One region of the Moorella sp. E306M genome, then DNA from elsewhere that is predicted to be linked to it. Evidence: riboswitches for the same ligand, from Rfam matches in the RefSeq annotation. Region 1 holds a riboswitch; the other holds the start of a gene.
What was found. Region 1 has a riboswitch for cyclic di-AMP ahead of FLZ89_RS12620 (alpha,alpha-trehalose-phosphate synthase (UDP-forming)). Riboswitches for the same ligand answer to the same signal wherever they lie in the genome.
Positions count from the first base shown of each region.

Region 2: another riboswitch for cyclic di-AMP. It lies ahead of eam (glutamate 2,3-aminomutase); the one in region 1 lies ahead of FLZ89_RS12620 (alpha,alpha-trehalose-phosphate synthase (UDP-forming)).

Region 1 is NZ_BJKO01000001.1:2,445,301-2,449,512, reverse strand. Features, by position in the region: gene FLZ89_RS12625 (amylo-alpha-1,6-glucosidase) at 1-1,381, opposite strand, end outside; cyclic di-AMP (ydaO/yuaA leader) riboswitch at 1,508-1,654, shown strand; gene FLZ89_RS12620 (alpha,alpha-trehalose-phosphate synthase (UDP-forming)) at 1,764-3,221, shown strand; gene otsB (trehalose-phosphatase) at 3,196-3,951, shown strand; gene galU (UTP--glucose-1-phosphate uridylyltransferase GalU) at 4,023-4,212, shown strand, end outside.
Region 2 is NZ_BJKO01000001.1:720,407-724,618, reverse strand. Features, by position in the region: gene FLZ89_RS03785 (hypothetical protein) at 1-351, shown strand, start outside; gene FLZ89_RS03780 (phosphatidylserine decarboxylase) at 345-1,061, shown strand; gene FLZ89_RS03775 (DedA family protein) at 1,058-1,660, shown strand; cyclic di-AMP (ydaO/yuaA leader) riboswitch at 1,710-1,928, shown strand; gene eam (glutamate 2,3-aminomutase) at 2,045-3,298, shown strand; gene FLZ89_RS03765 (amidohydrolase family protein) at 3,549-4,212, shown strand, end outside.

The DNA of each region.
Region 1 (4,212 bases):
AATAGGCCTGGACTTCTACCAGGGCCACAGGTCCTTCGGGGATGCGCCCTTCACGGTCGACTACGGCATCCCAGGAATCTTTCCACCCCTGGTTGGTCAGGCCTGCCGACGATTCCCGCTGGTATTCCAGGTAACCGTCACCATCTAAGTCGCCATAACGCACGCACCAGTGCAGGCAGCGCCTTAAAGGGGTGACCATTTCCTGTAACAGATCCTGATCTAAAGTCCACCTGTAGGCGGCAGCAAGGAGGATAATAAACCACAGGGTGGCATCTATGGAACCATAATATGGACTGTGGGGTACTTCCTGGCAGCGGGTCATCTCGCCCCGCCGCAACTCATGGAGTATTTTTCCCGGCCTTTCTTCCCGCCATTTGTCCACCTGCTTCCCCTGGTAACGGGCCAGGAACCGCAGGGTATGGCGGGCTAGATCCGGGTTTAAGATAAGGGTCTGCCAGGAAGTGATGAGGGAATCCCGGCCAAAAGGAGCGGTATACCACGGTATCCCGGCGGCAATAATTTTCCCCTCCCCGGGATAATCAATTTCCAGGGCCTTCAGGTCGGTGATGGCCGTGCGGAACATATCATTAATAAAATTGTTATCCGTCCAGATCTGGGTGCATTCCTTTTGCCACTGGTGGTAAGAACCGGCCAGCTCTATGGTGGCTGCGGCAAAAAGGTCGCTGATATGCGTGGCCGGGAACATGTTTTGCCCGTCGGGTTCAATCCTTAAGTACAGGTAAAGCTTTTTTTGGGGGGGCAGGGTAAGGTCATAGGTAACTTCCGCCCGGCCCGGCCGGCCTACAATACTGGTCGGTGCCGGTTCGAAGGTAATATGCGTAGTCTGGATCACGTTGTCCAGGCCCAGGTAAGCGAGGATTAACCCCTGGTGGTGAACTTCTGTTTTTAAAAATTCTCCCCGGCGCTGGCGCCGGCTGCCGCGAACTTCAAAAACATCCCGGAAATCAGCACCGATGGTAAAATGAAGGTTTAAATTTACGGGGAAAGGATTAAAATTGATTAAGCGTAAACGCTGGTAGAGGGCCCCTTTAATCAGCCGCAAAAGGCGGAGGTGGATGGACTGGGCTGGTACTACTTTACCATCACTCAGAGCAAAAACGGGATTGGTTAATTCAATCTGGGTAAAATGGCTGTCGCGCACAGAGGAGGAAAGGAAAACAGGCCGCCACCCGCCAGCGGTGAGTTCCAGGCAGTTTAGATAACGGGTATCATTATAATACAGGCCCAGGCTGCTGTTGTCCTGGTCAATAATGGAACCATCCGGCAGGGAAATAAGGAAAATATTCCCTTCTTTTAGGACTTCTGTCCGGGGTTCCAATACACATGGACTATTGCGTAAATCCAGGGACGTTTCCAGCATATATCACCCTCCTGTGTGTTTTTAGAAAGATTGAGCGGTTTTTGGAATTTATTTCCAATATATAAAACGTAATATTTGCATTTCGTTACCAGTATGATATAATAAATATGATATAATTAATTTGTATATCCTGGAACGCTGAATTGCGGTGCAACAGCCGTAAGCGGGGGACCCATTTTTCCGGGGTGAATCTTGCCGGTTAATTCCGGTGAGTAGGGCTAACCTTCAGCCCGAATCCGTCAGCTAACTTCGTAAGCGTGGAAGGGGATATATCGATACTTACATACCCCGGTCCCTCGGGGTTTAATTTTATTTTTAATTTTATTTTAAAGGAGTGAAGTAGGTCTCGACAATAGGCACAGGCTAAAAGGAGGTATGCTAAGTGGCTAAAAAACAGGCTGCTAAAATTATTATGGTTTCCAACCGGGGTGCCTACAATTTGCAAGCCACTGACAGCGGTATCCAACCTGTACCGGCCATCAGCGGCCTCGTCTCGGCGGTAGAACCATTCTTAAAGGAAAAGGGTGGTGTCTGGGTTGCCTGGGGCGGGCGCGATGCGCCACAGGACAATACTCCCGGGGTACGTTTACCGGTTCCCCAGGACGATCCGGCCTATACCTTCCGGGAGGTTCCCCTGACTGCCGAGGAAATAAAGCTTTATTACCACGGTTTTACCAACAGTGCCCTGTGGCCCCTGTGCCATTATTTTTTAGAAAAGTGTTGTTATAACTCCCTGGAATGGGAAACATATGTTAAAGTCAACGCTAAATTTGCCGATGCTGCACTTATGGAAGCCAGGGAAGGCGATACCGTCTGGGTCAACGACTATCACCTGGCCCTGGTACCGGCCCAAATCCGCCACCGCAAGCCGCAATTAAAGCAGTTCTTTTTCTGGCATATCCCCTTTCCCCACCACGATCTCCTGGCCACCCTTCCCTGGGCGCCCCAATTCTTGCGCGGTCTCCTGGGCACCGATGTCCTGGGCTTTCATTTGCAATCTTATGTCGATAATTTCCTGAATGCCGTCGCCACCCTGCTGGATGCCCGGGTGGATTTTGAGCACAATGTTGTCTACTGGCAACAGCGGCGCATCCATGTCGGTGCCTGGCCCATGGGTGTCGATTACCAGGCCTTCCAGCGCCAGGCATTAGATCCGGCTACCCGGGCCCGGGCTAGAGCCTTGCGCAGCCAGTTTGGTGTTGAACACCTGGCCCTGAGTGTAGAAAGGCTGGATTATACCAAGGGTATCCTGGAAAGGCTGCTGGCCTGGGAACGCCTGCTGGAAAAAGTACCCGAATGGCGCGGCCGGGCGGCCCTGGTCCAGATTGCCGTACCCAGCAGGACGGCCGTACCGGCCTACCGCCAGCTAAAGGAAGAAGTAGAAGCTGCCGTGGGCCGGATCAACGGCCGCTTCAGCGAAGGTAGTTATCGCCCCGTCCACTACTTCTGGCGGGGCCTGCCCCGACAAGAATTGGTAGCCTATTACCTGGCAGCCGATGTCATGATGGTTACGCCTTTGCGTGATGGCCTGAACCTGGTGGCTAAAGAATATGTAGCTTCCCGATATGACGGCAGCGGGGTCCTGGTCTTAAGCCGCTTTGCCGGTGCCGCCCAGGAATTGAAGGGTGCCGTCCTCGTCAACCCATACGATATTGATGGCATGGCCATGATTTTAAATACAGCCCTGAACATGGGCCGGGCCGAGCAGGAAAAAAGAATGCGCCTGATGCAGGAAAAGGTACGCCGCCATGATATCCGCTGGTGGTTGACCTGTTTCCACCAGGCCATGATGGCCCGGGAAGGGGAAACACCCAGTGTCTCCGGCTCAGCTAGCAGCTAAAGTCCGTGATTACCCCGAAGTGCTCCTTATGTGTGACTATGACGGCACCCTTGTACCCCTGGCGCCCCGGCCAGAGCTGGCCCGTCCCAATATTCATCTCCTGACCTTGCTGCGGCAGCTGGTATCCAGGCCAGGCTTCCACCTGGCCATAATTAGTGGCCGGGGTCTAAAGGACCTGCAGGAGTTGCTGCCAGTGGCAGGGCTTTATCTTGCTGGCCTGCACGGGGCAGAGGTAGCTACACCGGAAAGGCAGGTAATCAATCTCCTGCCTTCCGGGCAAGAAGATATCCCCTGGAAAGATATTTTTAGGCTGGCCCGCCAGATAATAGCAGATATTCCTGGAGTTTTTGTAGAAAATAAAGGTGAAGCTATAGCCCTACATTACCGCCTGGCTGACCCAAAGCTAGCTGCGATAGCCTTAAAACAGTTTCGCCGGGCCATGCAGCCCTTTTTAAATAACAATGTCGAACTGCTTTCCGGTCATAAAGTGCTTGAAGTTCGTCGCCGGGGCATAAACAAGGGCTTGGCGGTAGCCTACTTCACCAGGCAATGGCCCCGGTCATTACCCGTCTATTTAGGCGATGACCGGACCGATGAAGATGCCTTCGCTGCTTTGCCCGCCGGCGGCCTGGCCATCCGCGTAGGTAACGGGGTTGCCAGCAAAGCCCGCTATTTTTTACCATCCCCGGCAGAAGTTGTTCAGTTCCTGGAGCTTCTGATCTCTTTATAATAAAAGGCCAAGTCTATCCCGGACCCGAGAACAATAAAAATTTTAAAATCCTGAGAACGAGGTGATATTTGTTGTCAACGGTACAGAAAGCCATCATTCCAGCTGCCGGATGGGGCACCCGCTTCCTGCCGGCCACCAAGGCCCAGCCCAAAGAAATGCTACCAATTGTTGACAAGCCAGCCATCCAATTCATAGTCGAAGAAGCCGTTAATGCTGGAATAGAGGACATCCTCATTATTACCGGGAAAAACAAACGGGCCA
Region 2 (4,212 bases), 1.7 Mb from region 1:
GATGCAGATTATCCCGGTGATATAAAGGTTTATAATGGCCTTCGCCTGAAGGTAGCCAGAGAGGGTTACATAGAGGAATTACGCCCGGTTTACCGGGACTTAACCCGGCTCCTGCCGGTGCCGGAAGACCTGTTCCGCCGTACCCCGGCCGACACCGTCAAGGAACTCTGGCTCCGGGAGGGTACTCTGGCCACTTATGCCGCCCTGGACAATGCCTACCGCAATGGGGTCTTGAAGCCCCGGCCCTTGCGACCGGTAAAAGTCAGCTGGCCCTTGATGCTGGCCGGCTTTTGCGGTTATTATTTACCCAAAATGCCCTATAATATCAAGAAAGTGTGGTCGGAATGGTGACCTTTTTTAAGATCCTGGCGGGCCTTGCCGCCATCGGCGGTGGCATCTTCTGGTACCTGCGCAAGGTATGGTTTTATCGCGACCCGGTGCGGGTGGCGCCGCAAGAGGAAGGGGCCATCCTGGCCCCGGCCGACGGCAAAGTTGTCTATATCAAGCCCTTTCGCGATGGCCGGGTGGTAGCGGAGAAACTGGGCCGGCCCATTCCCATTGAGGAAATAATGAAAGCTCAGGGCCTTAGTAACAGGGGCTGGATCGTTGGTATCTATATGTCTCCCCTGGATGTCCATTTTAACTATGCTCCCATTGATGCCCGGGTGGAGAATATGGTCCATACCCAGGCCAGGGTGAATTTGCCCATGGTCGACCTGTGGGAATATATTCGCCTCACCTATCTCCGGCGGGCGGTAGATCTTTTCAGCCACCGCTACCGCCTGGTAAATGAACGATTGACCATCTTCTTAAGGGGCCGTGACGTGCAGCTGGCCATGGTGGAGATTGCCGATAAGTTTGTCAATAAGATCAAATGTTTTATCACTCCCGGCCAGGCCGTTACCCGGGGCCAGAAGGTCTCCTTTATCGAACGTGGTTCCCAGGTAGACCTGGTTATCTTCAAGGATGATGTAGAGTTTGCCGTCCGGGTGGGCCAGCAGGTTTACGGCGCCCGGACGGTGGTGGCCCGTTACCGGGCGGCAGGCAGGGCAGAGCAGTGACGGCCGTCCATGTCTATATGGCTCTCTTTGGCCTGCTGGTCGTTGAAGGTATGGGTGTCCCGGGCATCCCCTTTGAGCCGGTCTTCCTGGCCGCCGGTTATTTAATCGAGCGCGGGGAGATGAACTTTTGGGGGGCAGTGACGGTCGGCAGCGCCGGCAATCTCCTGGGCAACTTGATAGGTTACTGGCTGGGGGCCAGGCCGGGGCGAGGCATAATCGAACGCTTTCTCCACCGGGGCTGGGGTCCGGACGGCCTGGCCACAACCCGGGACTGGCTGGACCGCTTTGGAGCGGCGGTAATTATTTTTGCCCGCTGGTTTGGCCCCATCAGGACGCCGACCATCTTGGCAGCGGGTGTCCTGGGAATGAATCCCGGCATCTATGCCCTTTATTCAGCCCTGGGCGCCTTTACCTGGACTATGGCTTGGCAGTACGCCAGCTGGAAGGGGGCCCATTATCTCCTGGCGTGGTGGTACCTTTACCGCCGCTACGCCACCTGGTGGATGGATATCCTACTGGTCCTGGCATTCCTGGCGGTTACCGCCGGTTCTATCTATTATTGCTGGTACCGGCTAATGGTAAGAAATGGAAAAGAATAAGTTTGACAAATCCCGTATCTTGTGTTAAAATTATTTAGAACAAATGAATAAAAGCAGAGCGCTGAATCCCTTTTCAGGGAACGGGGGAACCAGTCTTTTGGGGTGAATCCCCGCGCTCAGTAGTCTTTACGTCTTCCCTAAAATCCCGTTATCCTAAAGGAAATTTTGGATAAAGCAAAGGAGCAACGGAAGAGAAACTGAGTGCGGGGTAGGGTTAGCTTTCGACCCGAACCCGGCAGCTAACTTCGTAAGCGTGGAAAGTGAAAGAGGCATCGTACCCCTTTAATTTCTTGTACCCAAAACCCCGGTTCAGGCCGGGGTTTTATTTTATAACAGGAAGGGAGGTAGAAACTCGTGAGTGTCTGTCCAAACAAAGGGAAGCTGATGAGTAGAGAAGCCAAAAGGGAAATTGCATTGCAAAGGGCAGCTGAGTTAAAGGCCAGGATTATTGATTACCTGGACGCCAGAGATACCATCCCCAGCGGTTTGGAAGTCGCAGCGGAGATTGAAGCCAGCCGGCAGCGGATTATGGCCTATTTTGGTGCCAGTGAAGATGACTGGCAAGACTGGCGCTGGCAATTGCAGCATCGGATTACCTCGGTTGACGTCCTGGGGGAATTAATTCCCTTAACCGAAGCGGAAAAGGAAGCCATCAAGCGGGTCGAGCGTACCTACCGCTGGGCCGTTTCGCCCTATTATCTTTCTCTCATGGGCAAAGATGCCAGCTGCCCCATCCGGCGGCAGGCCTTACCCAGTGCCGCCGAGTTGGAGGATAAGGTCGGGGTACTCGACCCCATGGATGAGGAGCTGACGTCACCGGCACCGGCCATTACCCGGCGTTACCCCGACCGCTTGATTATTAACGTCACCAACCAGTGTGCCATGTACTGCCGCCACTGCCAGCGGCGCCGCAATATCGGTGAAGTTGACCGGAGCCGCAGCCGCCGGGAGCTGGAGCGGGCCCTGGAGTATATTCGCCGCAACAAAGAAATACGCGATGTCCTGATCACCGGCGGCGACGCTTTAATGCTGAGTGACGCCACAATCGACTGGCTGTTAACGGAACTGGATAATATACCTCATGTGGAGATTAAGCGCCTGGGCACCCGGGTGCCGGTTACTTTGCCTCAGCGTATTACGGCGGAATTATGCCGGGTACTGGCCAAGCACCCGCCGATTTACCTTAATACCCAGTTTAACCACCCCCGGGAGGTTACGGCGGCAGCGAAAGCGGCCTGCGATCGCCTGGTGCAGGCCGGGGTGGTCCTGGGAAACCAGGCGGTTTTATTAAAGGGCATCAATAACCATCCCTTTGTTATGAGGAAGCTCAACCAGGAACTGTTGAAAATCCGGGTACGGCCCTATTATATCTTCCACGCCAAGCCGGTTAAAGGGACGACTCACTTTATCACTTCCATTGAGGAAGGCGTGGAAATAATGGAGCAGCTGCGCGGTTATACTTCCGGCCTGGCCGTACCTACCTATATAATCAATGCACCCCACGGGCTGGGCAAGACGCCCATTTTACCACAGTATGTGCTGGCCTGCAATGACGACCAGGTCATCCTGCGGACCTGGGAAAAGCGGACCCTCTTTTACCCCAACCTGGGATGCCAGAAAGAACAGACTAAGGCTTAAAACAAAAGCGCCGGGCAATTCCGGCGCTTTTTACATACCATCTCCCTGATGGGAGCCCGGTGACACATTAAAATCCAAATAAAATAAACGTAACACCGTTCCTGATACCGGACCATAATTTACCAAAATCTCTGGCATATTCGGCATAAAACAAGAGAATCCTTGTTTATTGACCGTTAAATTTTCCTGTGGTAGGATTAAGATTGGGTTAAATATAAACCAATATAATTATCAGGAAGGAAGATAAAAATTGAATGATTTGTTAATCAGGCGCGCGCGGCTCATGGATGAGCCGGGAACTGTTGATGTAGCCATTAAAGACGGATACATTGTTGCCGCCGGGGGAGGAGTGGCCGGCTCGGCCCGGCAAATGGTCGATGCGGCAGGGAGACTCCTGATACCGGCCTTTGTCGATGCCCATACCCACCTGGACAAGGCCCTGACGGCGCCCCAGGAAGGCGCAGGCTCCCTGGCCGAAGCCATTGAGGATTTCCAGCGGCGCAGCCGCAAAATGGATAAAAATGATTTTATCGACCGCGGCCGCCGGGTGCTTAAAATGGCCTTGCGCCATGGGACGGCTACCATGCGCACCCATATTACCGTCAACGAAGCCCTGGGCCTGCGAGGTGTTGAAGCGGCCCTGGAACTCAAGGAAGAATTTGCCGGGAGAGTTGACCTGCAAGTATTTGCCATGGCCGGTGAATTGGAACCGGCACCGGCACCACCTTTAAAGGAACTCATGGAAGAAGCACTGCGCCTGGGGGTAGACGGCCTGGGCGGTGCCCCCCACCTGTCCGAAAGGATGCAGGAATGGGTAGATTATATCTTTGACCTGGCCATGCGTTATAATGTCTTGATTGATTTCCACGTTGATGAGACGGATGCTCCTTCGGTTGCCTCCCTGGATTATATAG